DNA from 3 places in the Blautia sp. SC05B48 genome. Region 1 is predicted to be linked to each of the others. Evidence: riboswitches for the same ligand, from Rfam matches in the RefSeq annotation. Region 1 holds a riboswitch; each other region holds the start of a gene.
The links. A riboswitch is a leader RNA that binds a small molecule or an ion and turns the genes downstream of it on or off. The one in region 1 is predicted to bind cyclic di-GMP.
Positions count from the first base shown of each region.

Region 2: it holds a riboswitch for cyclic di-GMP, as region 1 does, so the genes downstream of both, EYS05_RS12335 (hybrid sensor histidine kinase/response regulator) here and EYS05_RS00190 (response regulator) in region 1, are expected to answer to the same signal.
Region 3: it holds a riboswitch for cyclic di-GMP, as region 1 does, so the genes downstream of both, EYS05_RS01855 (ABC transporter substrate-binding protein) here and EYS05_RS00190 (response regulator) in region 1, are expected to answer to the same signal.

Region 1 is NZ_CP040518.1:36,723-42,097, forward strand. Features, by position in the region: gene EYS05_RS00180 (response regulator) at 1-1,399, opposite strand, end outside; gene EYS05_RS00185 (Hpt domain-containing protein) at 1,479-1,838, opposite strand; partial or broken gene EYS05_RS00190 (response regulator) at 1,886-2,086, opposite strand; cyclic di-GMP riboswitch class I at 2,184-2,259, opposite strand; gene EYS05_RS00195 (RidA family protein) at 2,460-2,831, opposite strand; gene EYS05_RS00200 (serine hydrolase) at 2,926-4,392, opposite strand; gene EYS05_RS00205 (ATP-dependent DNA helicase) at 4,516-5,375, opposite strand, start outside.
Region 2 is NZ_CP040518.1:2,665,405-2,670,779, reverse strand. Features, by position in the region: gene EYS05_RS12335 (hybrid sensor histidine kinase/response regulator) at 1-2,036, opposite strand, end outside; cyclic di-GMP riboswitch class I at 2,269-2,359, opposite strand; gene EYS05_RS12330 (hypothetical protein) at 3,120-3,611, shown strand; gene EYS05_RS12325 (AIPR family protein) at 3,665-5,359, opposite strand.
Region 3 is NZ_CP040518.1:423,188-428,562, reverse strand. Features, by position in the region: partial or broken gene EYS05_RS17960 (MATE family efflux transporter) at 1-27, shown strand, start outside; gene EYS05_RS01870 (RNA-guided endonuclease TnpB family protein) at 177-1,274, opposite strand; partial or broken gene EYS05_RS01865 (IS200/IS605 family transposase) at 1,283-1,357, opposite strand; gene EYS05_RS01860 (hypothetical protein) at 1,566-1,742, shown strand; cyclic di-GMP riboswitch class I at 1,875-1,950, shown strand; gene EYS05_RS01855 (ABC transporter substrate-binding protein) at 2,051-3,895, shown strand; gene EYS05_RS01850 (ATP-binding protein) at 4,042-5,375, shown strand, end outside.

The sequences.
Region 1 (5,375 bases):
TCTCCACCGTTGCTTTTATCTGCACAGAGATTTCTTTATTTTGTACAGATGTCTGATGTAATAAAGCCTGAATATGATGAACATCTTCTTCATTTACTCCGAATTCTTTGAACAGATTGAAATTCGGATTATTTCTCTGACATAATATCTGCTGCTTTCCGTTTAATATAGTCAGCTGACCTGAAATTGTATTGTACTCAATTGAATTCATGCCACTGTTCGATTTGAAGAAATCGAGTTTTTCCTTCATGACCCTGACAACATTCTGTGAATAATTATGATTCGGTAAAGATCTGTCGCTGAGTATCTCATTTGAAAGTCTCTGTACTTCATGGTAATAGCTAGTATCATCCATCTCTTTATCAATCATTTTTGAAAGCTGAAGACTCAGTTCTTTCAGACACATAAGGAGGATGGGGTTAAATTGTCCACATTGCCCATCCAGGATCATTTGAATCGCTGTGTCATGATCAAATGCTTTCTTATAACATCTTTCACTTGTAAGTGCGTCATAAACATCGACAATCGACACCACCTGTGCGGAGATTGGTATTTCTTCTCCTTTCAGGCCATCCGGATAGCCTTTTCCATCCCATCTTTCATGATGCCATCTGCAGATTTCCCATGAAGCACGTACCAATGAATTGTCTTTTGGGAAATGCATATCCCGGATCATATCTGCACCAAGCTCACTATGAGTTTTCATAATCTTGAATTCTTCATCGGTAAGTCTGCCGGGTTTGTTCAGAATTTCTTCCGAAATACGGATCTTACCAATATCATGAAGAGAAGATGCTGTTGTGATCAAAGAAATATCTGCCTCTGTCATAGGATAAGCATCTGTTATTTTTACCAGTTGTCTCAGCATCATTTCCGTTGCTGTTTTAATATGCAGGATGTGTTCTCTGCTCTCACTGTTACGTGATCCCAATACATTACTCAGAATCCGGATCATAATATTATTATTTTCTTCTTTTTCGTAAACCTGATCATAAACCACATTGATCAGATGCTTTTGCTTCATATAGAGTCCAAGGGTATTCTGAACTCTTTTCTTTACAATCACAGAATCAAACGGTCGTGTGATATAATCCGTGATTCCCAGCTCATATGCCTTACGCATCGTATCAACAGCATCTTCAGAAGATATCATGATTACCGGAGTTTCATCTATACACCGACTTTGGTTCATCCATTTCAGAACTTCAAAACCATTCATCTGTGGCATATTGATATCTAAAAGCATCAGATCGATTCCCGGATTTTCTCCCATAATCTGAATTGCCTGATTTCCATTTTCAGCTTCCAGGTAATTATAAGTTTCTCTGAGAATCTCCTTCAACATATCCCTGTTAAATTCTGAATCGTCTACGATCAGGATCTTTTGTCTTTTATCCATATTTTTTATTTCCTTTATCCATGTGGGTTTTATGATATTCCGGACACCCGGTCATAAACAGAAAGTCGTGTCGCATCACTTAATTCGACAGTCCCTTCTTTATTTCTTCAATCATCATTTCATATACTTCTGTTACTTTTTCCATTGCCTCCGATATCCCCGGCTGCGCTCCGGTTCTATCTCTCAAAAGTTCTGTTAACTCATTACTAACCTCATACAGACGGTCAAAAGAAAGATTCTGACAAACCCCTTTCAATGTGTGTGCACTGCGGAAAGCATCTTCATAATTTCTATTCTTCAATGCCAGTTTTAACTGCGGGTAACTCTGATCCTCAAGGAACTTTAATGTAAATTTCCGAATCAGTGCTTCGCTTCGAAGGCGTCCTAAAACATCTTCATAATTTCCTCCGATAGCTTCATAGCATTCCTGTATTGTCATAATTTTGTCCTCCTATTATGTTTCACTGCTTATTTATCATTGCTACATCAATTACATTCCACCAATTTATGAATTACTTTTATCAGTAATCCCAGATCAACAGGCTTAACAATATGTTCATCCATCCCTGCTTTTTTTGCTCTTATTCTGTCCTCCGTGAATGCATTTGCTGTCATTGCAATGATCGGTATTGTCTTTGCAACTTCATAACCATTCATTACCGGCATCATAATGTCCATAAGAATGACTTTCGATCACAGCGGATATTCGCAATCCGCTTCGCTGCTTGTTCATAACCGAATAACACCATAAAAAAGCACCGTCTCACAGACAGTGCACGTCATTTCATGCAACTGGCTGCCATTTTACAGGCCCTGTAGCTTTGCGTCCCAGATTTTCATCTGGTTTGCCGATCATCCTTATTATAGCTTTTACACGTATACCAAAAAACTGGTCTTATTATACTATAGCGCTCTACTGTACACAAGAAAAATATTACCGTTTCAACACCTGAAAACAAAAAAGGAGTGCACTCCAGAACAGAGAAAAATACTTTATCCCCACGAAAAAAATCCCCGCTGTCTGACTGAAATCAGACAACAGGGATTTTTTATCAAATCATCAGATTGCTGCGATCACTTCTACCTCGCAGAGAACGTTCTTTGGCAGTGTCTTGACTGCAACACAGGAACGTGCAGGTTTATTTACGAAATATTTGGCATATACTTCATTAAATGCCGCAAAATCGTTCATATCTGCAAGGAAGCATACTGTCTTGACTGCATTCTCATAGCTGGAACCGGCAGCTTCCAGAACTGCTCCGAGATTCTTCATAACACGGTCAGCCTGCTCCTCGATGGTTGTTCCAACTACCTCTCCGGTTGCCGGATCCACCGGGATCTGACCGGATGTGTAAAGCGTATCTCCATGGATAATAGCCTGGGAGTATGGTCCGATTGCTGCAGGTGCTTTGTCTGTATGTACTGTCTTCATAATAGAATTCTCCTTTCACGAACATTTCGGATACTTCTCTGTCGGAAATATCCATCAGGATCTTGCTCAGCTGTTTTTTATTCTAACTCACAGATCACCCCTGGTCAAGGTCCATATTCAGATAATTATAAACAATACCGGAAATATCCCGGATATGCGAAACTGCGTCCCCAGGTTTACAGTCTTCTGACATCACACAGAGGATATATGTAGTCTTTTTTCCATATACAATGGCGATATCATGCTGGTCCGTATCCGTTTCTCCAGTCTTATTTGCAATTTCCACGGACGCAGATATCCCGCTGGGGATCTTAGTAGTAACCTGCTGGTTCAGAAGCAGATTACGCATAGCCTCCGAAGCTTCTTTCGATACACATTCTCCTTTATAGATCCGGAAAAGAAGCTCTGCGCAGTCTTTTACGGAAGTGGTGTTCCTGCCGCCGAGGCCGACGTCCTTTGACGAGGACGGGCTTAAGATGTGCTGAACGGAAGTATCTGCAAATTTCTGTTCCGCAAGAAATCCATTTACAGCCTGCGCTCCGTCCTTAAAAACACCCGATGCTGTCTGCAGACGTACCAGCTCATTAAAGGATTCATTGTCACTGACTGTGATCATATTCCAGAGAAGATCATTGACCTTTGTGGATACGGACGGATCTGTAACATCTTTTTTCATTTTTGCCGCTTCGCTCTGAAGGACTGTATCCATGTTGGCATAGGTCTGGGCCATGACAAACACTTTGATCAGACTGGCTGAGTACAGCGACTGGCTGTTCTGTTCAAACTCCTGACCACTGGTCAGATCCTTTACATAAACGCTCCATGTACCCTCATAGGTTCCAAGAAGATCCGCAAGCCGTTTCTCAAGGCCATCCATTCCCAGATCTTTAGTCTCGACTTTTCCGGATGCATCAACGGAAAATCCCTCCGGAGTCTCTCCCTCTTCCTGGAGCAGAACGCCGTTTTCTCCGCCAAAATAATAATATCCGTCAAACATCTGTCCTGCAGCATTCATTTCCAGATAATGGATACCCGGATCCGTAACCATTTTTCCATATTCATCAAAATAATACAGCCCGTTGTACGTTGTTTTGTCCACCACCAGATTATCCATATAACGTACCTGTGGAGAGGCGCTGAGCTTTCCCAGATTGTTTACCATATAACAGCCGTCAAAAGAAACTTCCGCACCGCTGCCGTCTTTTGCCGGCGCCTTCAGATCGGTGATCTGGACCATATGCGAGTTTCCCGCTGTAAACTTACCGCTTTCGTCGTGATAATAATATCCATCAAAAACCGTTCCGTCGATCTCAAAATGATCAAAATAATACACTGCCGGAGTATTTTCTTTGGTTCCATCTTCATTCAGGCAGTAAAAGCCATTGCTTTTCAGAATATATTTCCCGCTTTCACCGGGAATTGGAAGTATCTGGGACTCCTCCGTAACAGAACCAAGGCTTCCCTGTGCCGTCTGCTGCACTGTTGTCGCAAAAACCGGCTGTGCGAGCATCACTGTGCTCAGACAAAATGCCAATACTTTATATATTTTTTTTCGTCTCATATACTTCTTTCACTTTTCTTATGATCCTGTTTTACAGTTTCCTGTCCTGATCCGGCATCCACGCATTCCTCCAGCGATTTTCCAGATAAAGACTCTATCAGTATATCGGATTTCTCAGTTCTGTCAAGTAAACCTCTTCCAGAATGTCTCCACTGCGCCTTCTACCGTATCCAGCCTGCAGCCTGTACGGTCCTGCCATTCCCGGGGAAAGATTTCCTGGTAATCTCGGTCCCAGAAGCGGTCATCCAGAAGCAATATCACGCCTTTATCCTCTTTTGTGCGGATCACGCGCCCGGCGGCCTGAAGCACCTTGTTCATACCCGGATAGCGATATGCATAATCAAAACCACAGTGATTCTTTTTATCGTAATACTCTTTCAGGATCTCACGCTGACTGCCGATCTGGGGAAGTCCGGTTCCTACGATCACTGCCCCGATCAGACTTTCCCCTGTCAGATCAACACCCTCGGAAAAAATCCCTCCAAGGACACAGAACCCTACCAGGGTACCTTCCCGTTCCTGAAATTCCTCCAAAAATCCTTCCCGTTCCTTTTCTGTCATATCCGGTGTCTGACACACGCAGCGCACCCAGTCTACGGAAAATTCTTCCTCATAAACCTGCAGTACGTCTTCCATAAGACGATACGACGGAAAAAACACCATATAATTTCCCGGCCTCTGCCAGACACACCTGGCAATATATCCGGCGATCTTCCGGTATTCTGCACGATTTCTCCGGGTATACCGGCTGCTTACATCGCTGCCGATAAGAATCCTGCGGTTTTCTTTTGGGAAAGGAGACTGCACATAAATCCCATAGGCATCACGGTCTGTTGTCAAAAGCTCCCGGTAATAGAGCATTGGAAACATTGTAGCTGAAAAGAAAATAGCACTTCTCCCTTTTTTCAGGTATTCTCCCAGATTTTCTGCCGGGTTCACACAGAACAATCTCAGGCGAAATCCTTCTTCCACGTGGTTTTCGG
Region 2 (5,375 bases), 1.1 Mb from region 1:
ACCTGCTGAATCCTCAAGCTGTCACCACAGACAGCCTCATGTTCAATATGATTGATGTGTATATCAAAATTATGTTTATGTTCATCAAGCACCGGTTTCGTAAGTGTAATAAGATTATCTACCAGCTCTGACAGATTGAAATCTTCCTGTGCCAGTGTCATTTTTCCACTTTCAATGCGTGCCATATCCAATACTTCATTGATCAGCCCCAGCAGATGGCGGCTTGATTCTGTGATCTTGCCGAGGCATTCAATGACTCTGTCCTGGCTCTCAACATTTGCTCCTGCGATTGCTGTCAGACCCACAATCGCATTCATTGGTGTCCGGATATCATGGGACATATTGGAAAGGAATTCTGTTTTCGCACGATTTGCATTTTCTGCGGACCGGTAAGCCTCTTTCAGTGCCTGACGGGATTCAATCTCTGCTTTCTTCTCCTGTGTCACATCCATGGATGCCAGCAATACCTTTTCCAGCTTTCCATTCTTCCATTCCAAGGGAATATAAGAAGCGATTTTATAAGTCTTTTCATCCAGGCTGCAATACTCAAACTTATAAATATCATTTTCACTTTTCAGTTTTTTCCGAATATTATCCGGGGCTATCAGGATATCTATAGCTTCCAATGGTTCCAGTGTCTTATATTTTTCAAGAACCTGCATCTGAAAATCATGATAAAATCCCAGAGGTTTATATATCATCTGTCCATTCAGATTGTAGAATTCATATCTGTCATTTTCCAGATCACAGACAACAAAGCGGTCAACCAGACGCACTATGCTCTGGATCAGCTGCTCCATGGAAGCATTATCTGCTGCCATCTGCAGATGCCGTGCGCTCTCTACCTTTGTCTCTGTGATATCACGCAGAAAGATCATGGCATATTCTGAATCCTCTATTTCGCCACGTATGACCACATTGCGGACCCATCGTTCTTCTCCATTCAGAGTGATACGGCACTCTAAAGCCAATTCGGTTTCCAGCCCCTTCAGCCTTTCTGCAATATAACCACGGTCGTAAAAAGAGGATACCGCCTTCTTATCTGTCTCCACAACATAGGAATCCACAAAATGCCGGATCAATTCATCCCACGTATGACTCTGTTCAAAGACGGTCATCAGGGACGGTTCAACCTTAAAGGTATCAAAAGTATTCGCTTCCAGATTCACATAATACTCGCACAAATCTGCTTTCGTAAAAGCCCGGTGGAAAGCAGCAGATTTTTGTGCCTGCATGATTTCTTTTTTCTCCCCATCAATGTTAATAAAAATCCCGGCAATCCTGCTGGCAGAACCATCCAGACGGCGTATTACTTCTGCCGATGCCCGAAACCACTGGTATTGATTATCCTTCATTCTCATACGATACTCTACCTGGTATTTTATCTGGTTCGTCTTATCCTTAATTGCCGCCTGAAGCTGCACCATTACTCTTTCTTTATCCTGTGGATGCAGAAGATCTGACCAGGATTCCAGTTTATTCGGAAAGTCCAGGGTGTCATGATAGCCAAGCATTTTTCGAAATTCATGACTCCAGTTTGCATTCACAATCTCACTGTTTTCGTCACAGTCAAAATACCAGAAGCCGGAACAGATAGCCTCATTGAGCAGTGCCAAATTTATATGATCCCAGTTGACCTGTACGGACATAACCCAGATCTGTCTGCCCGCCTCATCTGTCGCATCCTCTTTACAAAGCCGTACATTATTCACTGTACCGTCTGCTGCAAGGATCTGTGCTTCCCCTGTTCCGTGAAGCTGCAAAAAACGGTCTCGCTCCAGTATATCTTCCTCGTCATAAAAGAAGTTTCTCAATGAGCCTTTTGTCTGTTCCATGAAAGTATCGAATGTATATCCTGTACTATGCAACAGCAGATTATCCACAGACAAAATAGACAGGTTTTGGTCATAAGATCCTGTCATTATACCTACCCCGCCATTATTTTCCAGTGTTTTCTGTACGGCCTGTGACATGGCCTGTGTCTGCCCCGTTACAGTCTCACCTAAGGAATATATTTTGTCTTCATAATTTTTCATTTTATAAAAGTCCTCTCTCCGTCTTATGCCTTCTTCATCCTGCTTTTATCTGTATACAGAAAACCTGTCCCTGCTAGTTTTGTTACCCATTTTTGCATACAAAAAGGACATCTGCCAAAATCTGCCAGTGTCCCTACTATATTCTTTAAAATCACACATCTATATAGTATAAAAGGTATCGGAATCTCTCCTGTTCAAACATCTTTTCCATATATTATGATGATATGGAAACAGTGGCAACCGGCTGACATGGTCAAACTTTCTGACTTTAGTCCCTTCTGGCTTTGCGGCCCTGCCTTTCAACAGGTTTGCCTTTAAAATAATTTTCATTTTTTCCAAAAATAAAATACCATGTGGTTTTTCTTACGTCAATAATATTTTGGTGGAAAATTTACATATATTTTAACCGAATCAAGTAACTCCCCTGTGGAGGTTGCGAAAAGCAATAAGCAGTGGGTGAGGACCTGCTTGTATCAGGAAGAGTTCAAGCTCAATGTCATCAACTGAATATCTTTATCCGATAATGACTTACTATTTCATTTGACATGAGCGCACAACCTTCATTGAAGTCCCAAAATGAATGATTTGCATATCTATGTATTAAAACTTTGCTATCGCAGAACTTAATTCTACTATGATGACAATTAAAAATTGTATAATTTATTCTTCTCTACAACAAATAAATCTGATTGCTTTAATCCAAGCGCGCAAAAGCAGGAGGATGCACATATTTTCTGATCTGTCCTAACAGACCCGTCAGAAATTCCTGTGCCTGACCTCTTTTTTTGTGCGCTTTTTTCGCCTCTTCTATCCGAGATCCGGCACTGCCATGTGCATCCCCCTTTCGGCAATCGTCACGAAAGGAGTCCCCTATGGCAAAAAAATCCCAGGAAACAGCCGACGAAAAGAAATATTTTGTACTCTTTGAAACAGATGAAGAAGGCATCCGCCAATTTCAGTCCTGTTCTGATCAGGACAGATCCGCGCCATGCTCTCTAAGATGTGCATAGAAGGCAAAATGGTTCCCGCCCTCAAACTGGAAGTCAATAAAAAGCCTATGATGTTTTCAAACGAGAACAATGGATGCAGGAGCATCATTACAGAATAGAAAACCGCTGTATCGTCAGCGGTCAAAACGGAAAAGCAAGATTCTGCCTCATCAGAATCCCCAACCCCTCATACACTCCGGACAACGGGCAGCCCAAAACCTTATCTAACAGCTGTACTGCCTGTCCGTACAACAATAAGTTCAATCTTCTGAAAGGAAAAACCTGCTTTTCAACATTATCCGTCACGGATAATGACGGAAACACCGATTCCTACGAGCCAGTGTCCACCCGTGACATCAACTATACTGACCACTACCAGGAACTACTCACCGGATGGATCAGCTACATTCAAAAGAACTATCCCAAGTATAACAGATATATAGAATTAATTAAACTCCTAGGACAAGAATTTACCCTAAAAGAAGCCTCTGCAATCCTGCATAAGCCACAGCGAACGCTCTACGGCTGGGTACAGACACTTAGGCCAATTTTTAAGGAATATTTGCAGACAATTGATAATATTTAAACAGAAAAAAATCCACCTGTTTCAACTTATCGACAGGTGGATTTATTCTTTCATCATTTAATTACAAATTCCGTTTTCAAATTTTCTACCAAAGTAGCTGTTTTAGTAGATTCTGCACTAGTGATATCTGTTACATGCTTATCAATTAATTGCGTTAATTTATTTACTTCGTCTGTTAATTTCGAATTATCCGATGCTATAACTAAAATTTTCTCGCAAAACTTATTCATCTTATTTGCATTCATTTCAGGAATTTTATCATCAGCTAAATCGTATTTAATCAGCATTAATATAAAATATTTAAATTTTCTATATTGCGCAGGAATGCTTTTATTTCTAAATAGAAATTCCAAACGATATAATGTAAATGCACAAGTATAATATGGCAATAGCTGATGTCCCTCATTAAAAATTCCATCTATTGCTTTTAACAAACGACCATAATATCTACTAGCTAAATGTGGTTTATCGTAAAACATAGATGCAACCGCTTTAATTTGAGTACTTATAGAAACAATACGCACTTTTTCAATATCTGTTCCATAATTATATTGCTTGGACCTTCTCTCGTAATAGAGGCGATTGGCTCCCGTAAATGTTCCATAAAATGCTTCCAATTTTCTATGAAATTCGTTTAATGCTATTAACTGTTCATCAGATACCTCTGTTTGACGGTTTGTTGCCTTTATTATTCTGTTTACAGTTTCATCATCTTCTGTTTCTATTAATTTTATCGGTAACTGCAATCCATTTATTATATCATCTTTATTATTAAATATAACATGACTAGTTTGACATCCATTAACAATCTGATAATCTGTCAATGTAAATTTATTTCCTATATTCGACAATTCCTTACATATTACAGTCACACCATTATTAAGAAGAACGAATTTTTGTGAATCTGTTCTTAACGATTCAGACATTTCATGATTTACGGGATTATCTCCCTGAAAATCCCTTACATTGTCATAAAACACACTTTTACGTATTTCTCCATTTTCTCCTGTAATAAGTTTCAAATAAGATTCACTATCAATATATCCTAAATACGACTGAGTAACTCCAGGTATTTCTGGCAAAAGAATTTTATTACTAAATTCTATTTCTGTTTCAATCACATCTATTGTGTTTCTATAATATTTCTGCAATAAATCAGCACCAACCGGAATATATACTACATTGCTAAAAATATTCAAGTCTAATAAGTCACTTTTGACAAGCTCCATTCTCCCCACGCAATTCTGATCATTAACCCATTTTCCTGTGGTTATATAATACAAATAACATACAGGTTTCTTCTTTATATATGTAGCCTTTGAAAAAATATATTCAACGATTTTACTTTTTTCAATTATAGCCTCATTTCTTCGCATTTGTGGACTGTCTGAAAAGAAATCTTTTACTCCAGTTCCAAAAGTTCCCATATCACCATAGTCAAAATTTGATGATGTTTTTGCCTGTACAAAAACAAAATTTATTTCGGATAATTTCTTATTAATCTCAAGCAAATCATCTATTTCCTCTTTTGATGTAATCAGCAATCCATTCACTAATATTGCAATTGCATCTATTCCACAATCATCACCATCTCCTATTACAACATCTATCGGGTTAAAATTTTCTGAATACATTTGTTCTATAGCGCAATATGAAGAAAACATTTCAAATTGTTTGCTTTGATTTTTTTCAACTATATCCTGCGATTTTAAAAAAGAATCCATATAGCTCTGTACAATTCTATCCATAAATTATCCTTTCTCG
Region 3 (5,375 bases), 390 kb from region 1:
TTACTGCTCATTTTTCATATCAAAGTGACATGCTCCCACCACTTAAATCTTACGATTTTGAAGTGGGGGCTTCCTGCTCGATTGCCCTTTAGGGCAAAGCTAAAACAGGCTATCCCCGCGTGTCCCGCGGTTTTGTTTTTTATGTTTATCCGGTTACGGAATTTTTTCTTGTGCCGTCAGGCACATTCTTTATAGATTCTTTTTCCTTCTTCACGGATGTTGACTGCTGCATTCACATCCCGGTCCATCCTATTTCCACATTCACAAACATACATTCTATCCGACAATGCCAGTTCCTTTTTCTTATGTCCGCACACACTGCAGATCTTGCTGGATGCAAAATAACGGTCTACTTTTATAAGATGTTTTCCACATTCTTCCAGCTTGTATCCCAGCATGAACAGAAACTGCCCATACCCGTTATCCTGCACACCTTTCCCAAGGTGCAGCCCTCCGGACATTCCCTTCATATTCAGATCTTCCACACATACTGCATCATATCTTTCCGCAAGCTCCCTACTGAGCTTATGCTGGAAATCTTTTCTCTGGTTCTTTATCTTTTCATGACATAAAGCTACCCTTTTTTTCTGTTTCTGATAGTTCCGGCTTTCTTTTTCACAGTGGGAGAGCTTTCTCTGTTCTCTTGCAAGTTTTTTCTCTGCTTTTCTGTAAAACATAGGGTACCCGGCTCTTTCTCCTGTAGAAAATACACACATTCCCTGCACGGCAAAATCGATCCCAAGAAATCTCTCTGCCGGTCTTTTTTCCACTGTTTGGTCCTCACAGCAGAACAAAAGGCTGGCAAAATATTTCCCGGATGGCTCACGGCTCACAGTTACAGACTTCAGTTTCCAGTCTGATGGAATCTGACGGTGAAGTTTTATCCTTATGACGGACATCTTTGGAAGTTTCAGATGGGTATCCTGCAAAAGGATATTTCCGTTTAGTGCATTGGTCGTATATGAATTTCTTGCATGCTTCTTTGATTTATAACGTGGAAATCCGCAGGCTGGTTCCCGAAAAAACTTCCGGAACGCACTTTCCAGATGCAGCTGCGCATTCGCCAGGGCAAGGGAATCCACCTCTTTCAGCCATGGATATTCCTTTTTATATCCGGCCGGTGTGTTCCGGAGCATCTTTTTTTCTTTCTGGTAATAGCTGATCTTGTCCGCGAGCATCTGGTTATAGATAAAGCGGCTGCAGCCGATTGTTTTCTCTATCTGAACTCTCTGCTCTTTATTTGGATAGATCCTTATTTTTACGGCGCGGTTCATTCTTCTCACCTTCTGTATTTTATAACCATCACCAGGTGATAGTATAGTAGAAATACTGAATGGGAATTATTGTCTAATTCCATTATATTTATCATTCATTTTCTTTTATCGACTGATATGTATTTATGAACTAATTGTTCTTTTTTAGTATACTACATCAGGGGGTGGAGAACAAGTGTTTCTTTTGTACTATAGGGATTTTTTGAGCAGATATGCCCAGATGTGCAATTCATCTCACCACCTGAAGAGGTGGGAGAATTCTTGCTACATTTGTTAAAAATGCAGAATGAAATGAAATTGACAGATGAAAGTTGGAACAGTTATCAGCAAGGAAAAGGTAATGAAGAGTATCAGAAGTATATGGAAGATCTGACAGAAGAGCGGGAGGAAGTTTTAAGGATATGGAACAATCTGAATACAAATGAGCAGGAAACAGTAATGTCAATGCTTCATGGATTTCGAAAGTAGGAGAACAGTTCGAGTATATGTATCGGCTGTTCTTTTTTGTTTTTCGGGTGCTAAAACGGTAAATTTTTCTTGTGTATAATTGAACGTTAAAGTATAATAAAATCAATTTTGGGCATAAGATTAAAGCTATAATAAGGAAATCGGCAAACCAGATGAAAGTCTGGGACGCAAAGCTACAGGGCCTGTAAAATGGCAGCCAGTTGCATGAAATGGGGTGCACTGTCTGTCTGACAGTGCTTTTTTAACGATGTTATTTCATAGACGTAACAATAATGATTTTATCAGGAAAGAATAAGGAAAATAAAAGTATGAAAAAGGTAAAAAGTTGTCTGACAGCAGTGGTGTCAGGTGTACTTGTAGCAACTGCTGTCTTGTCTGGATGTGGACAGTCAAAGAAAGAAGTATCTAAAAATGATGATCATCTTACCGTTTATCTGTGGGAAAATCGTTTGATGAAAAATATTGCACCCTATATCCATGAACAGTTCCCAGATCAGGATATTGAATTTATTATTGGGAACAATGATACCGATTTATACAGTTATTTTAAAGAACATGATGAATTACCGGATATCATAACAGTACGGCGATTTTCTGGAACAGATGCACAGGACTTACAGCCTTATCTTATGGATTTTGCTTCTTATGATGTTGTTTCCAAGTATTATTCCTATGCGGTGCAATATTATAAGAATGCGGAGGATGAAATCCAGTGGCTGCCAATCTGTGGTATTCCGCAGACGATCATTGCCAACAAAACACTGTTTGATCAGTATGGCGTAAATATTCCAGAAAATTATGAGGAATATGTACAGGCCTGTCAGCAGTTTTATGATAATGGCATAAAACCGTATTCCATGGATCTTGGTGAAGACTGGTCTAATAATGAAATCATCCAGGCAGCGGCAATCGGTGAGTTTACAAGCCTGGATGGTATTGAATGGCGAAACGGTGCAGAGACTGCAGCGGATGAAGTAAAGTTTGATGATACATTATGGAAACGTATTTTTTCAGAAACCAGTCAGTTTCTTAAGGACTCGCACTTTGGTAAAGAAGATATCAATATTGACGTCGATACAGGAATCCAGATGTTTGTCGAGGGAAAATCAGCAATGTTTCATGGACATCCGACGGTTATGCAGCAGCTGCAGAAACAGATGGATGCGGATCTGATCCGTATTCCTTACTTTTCACAGACATCGGATGAATCCTATGTGTACATGACTCCGTCCTTAAACATTGCATTTAACAAAAACCTGGAAAAAGACCGGGAGAAACTGGATACTGCACTGGATGTGCTGGATTGTATGATTTCAGAAGAGGGGCAAAAGCTGATTGCGGATGGAAGCGGTGTTATTTCATTGAATACAGATGTTCCAACCATGATGCAGGATGTGCCTGGACTGGAAGAGGAAATTAATAATAATGCTGTTTATATCCGGTATTCCGCTCAAAAATCATTTGATGCAAGTCTTGAGGCTGTTCACGGATTACTGTCAGGGGAAATGGATGAAACACAGGCTTATGATACTTTTTGTAGTGCAATGAATCGTAAAGATCCAGAAGAAAAAGCAACGGTGAATTTTGAAAATGAATATTCCATTTCACTGAACGATAGAAATGGCCGTGATGCAGCATCTTCCATTTTAACTACGATTAGAGAAGAAAATGATGCACAGCTGGCTCTGGCACCATATTATTATTTCACGTCTTCTATGTACAAAGGAGAATGCACCAGTAGACGGGTTGGCATGATGACAGCGAAGAGTTCAGATACAGCATTATATGTTGCGAAAATTAATGGTAAACAGGTTTGTGAACTCGTGGAAAATTATCTCGCCGATGCTGATGAGAATTTTTATGTAACCAATAAATACGAATTACCAATTGCATCCGGTATGAAAATTATCGTCAATCAAGAGGAAAGTGGATTTTCATTAAAGGACTTGACAGTTAATGATAAGAAAATAGACAAAGAAAAGGAATACTCGATTCTTCTTACAGACACCACAATGTCTGTTTTGAAAAAAATAAATCCGAAATGTGAGATTGAGCAGCTTAAAGATACAACATTATCAAGTGCATGGATCGAAGCAATGTCAAAAGGACAGCAGCCGTCAGCACCGGAAGATTATATAGAGGTTGAACAGTAAAAGTGGAGATAGAACAAACGGTAAATAAAGGAAAAAAAATAACAAGGCTGTTGCTTATACTACTTATTATTCTTTTAAGCTTAGGTTGTATCAAGTATCTGATAAGTAAGTCTAGCAAGTATATCAGCGAAAATGGAAAAAGCAGTATGGGAGCTGTTGTTGAACAGATACAGCAGACCTATGATCTTCAAGTGAGTGGGTACTACAGCCAGCTGCAGTTGGTTGAGGAATTTTTACTTCATGAGAGGGAGCTGTCTCTTGAAACGGATGTGAACAAAAGTTTCTTTGAAGCATGGGAAAAAGAATCGGAAAGTACACTTATATTCCTTCAGGAAAATGGTCAGGCAATATCAGCAGGTGGAACAAAAATGCGGATTGATATGCCAAGTAAACTTCTGCTGGACTTAAAGAATGGATACAATATTGGAAAACTGGTGCGTCTTGATTATGATCAGAAGAAAAAAGACGGTTATCTGGTTGCGATTCCATGTCAGGAATATACGATCGATGGGGAAACTTATACGGCAATTGGAACCGTGTATGATCATTCGAAACTGGATTCCATGTTAAAACTGAAAGGTTATGATGGGAAAGCATATTTGTTCATGCTGGATAATGACGGAAATATTACGTATACGAACCAGAGTGGTGATAAATACCTGCGTAATTATTCTTTGTTAAAACATTTAAAAGGAGAACAGGCTATTACAGAAGAAGAGGCTGATTTGCTCAAAAAGAAGTTTGATAACAGGGAATCCGGAGTTGCACTTTTGGGGAAACAGAACCCCTATTATCTGGGGTATTGCCCGATAGAAAGCAACAACACCATTTTGGTATGCATTGTGGCAAGGGGAGTTGTTGACAATGTGCTGAGGGATTACCAGAAAACGGTGTTGTTTACAACAATACTCATGGCAGGTTCTATACTTTTACTTTTTGCCGGATTATTCTACAGTATTTCCAGACTTAGTCTTGCAGATCAAAAAGCAGAATATGAAAAAAGAAATAATGAACTTCATTTACAAACAATGAAGGAAATGGAAGTAGTCAATCAAAAACTGAAAAAGGCAAAGAACGTTGCAACAGAGGCTTTACAGACAGCTGAAAATGCAAATAAGGCGAAAACGGATTTCCTGTCTAATATGTCACATGATATTCGCACACCTATGAATGCGATCATTGGTATTACATCTTTGATCAGACATGATGCAGGTAATAAAGCAAAAGTTATAGAGTATGCAGATAAAATAGATATTTCATCACAGCATCTGTTAGGAATTATCAATGACGTTCTGGATATGAGCAAGATTGAGGCAGGAAAAACGGTTTTTAAGTACTCTGATTTTTCAATTTTGGAATTTATGCAGGAACTTGACACTATATTTCATTCTCAAATATATGAAAAGCAGCAGACTTTTACAGTCATAAAAGAAAATATTCACCATGAGTGGGTGAATGGGGATCAGGTTCATTTGATGCA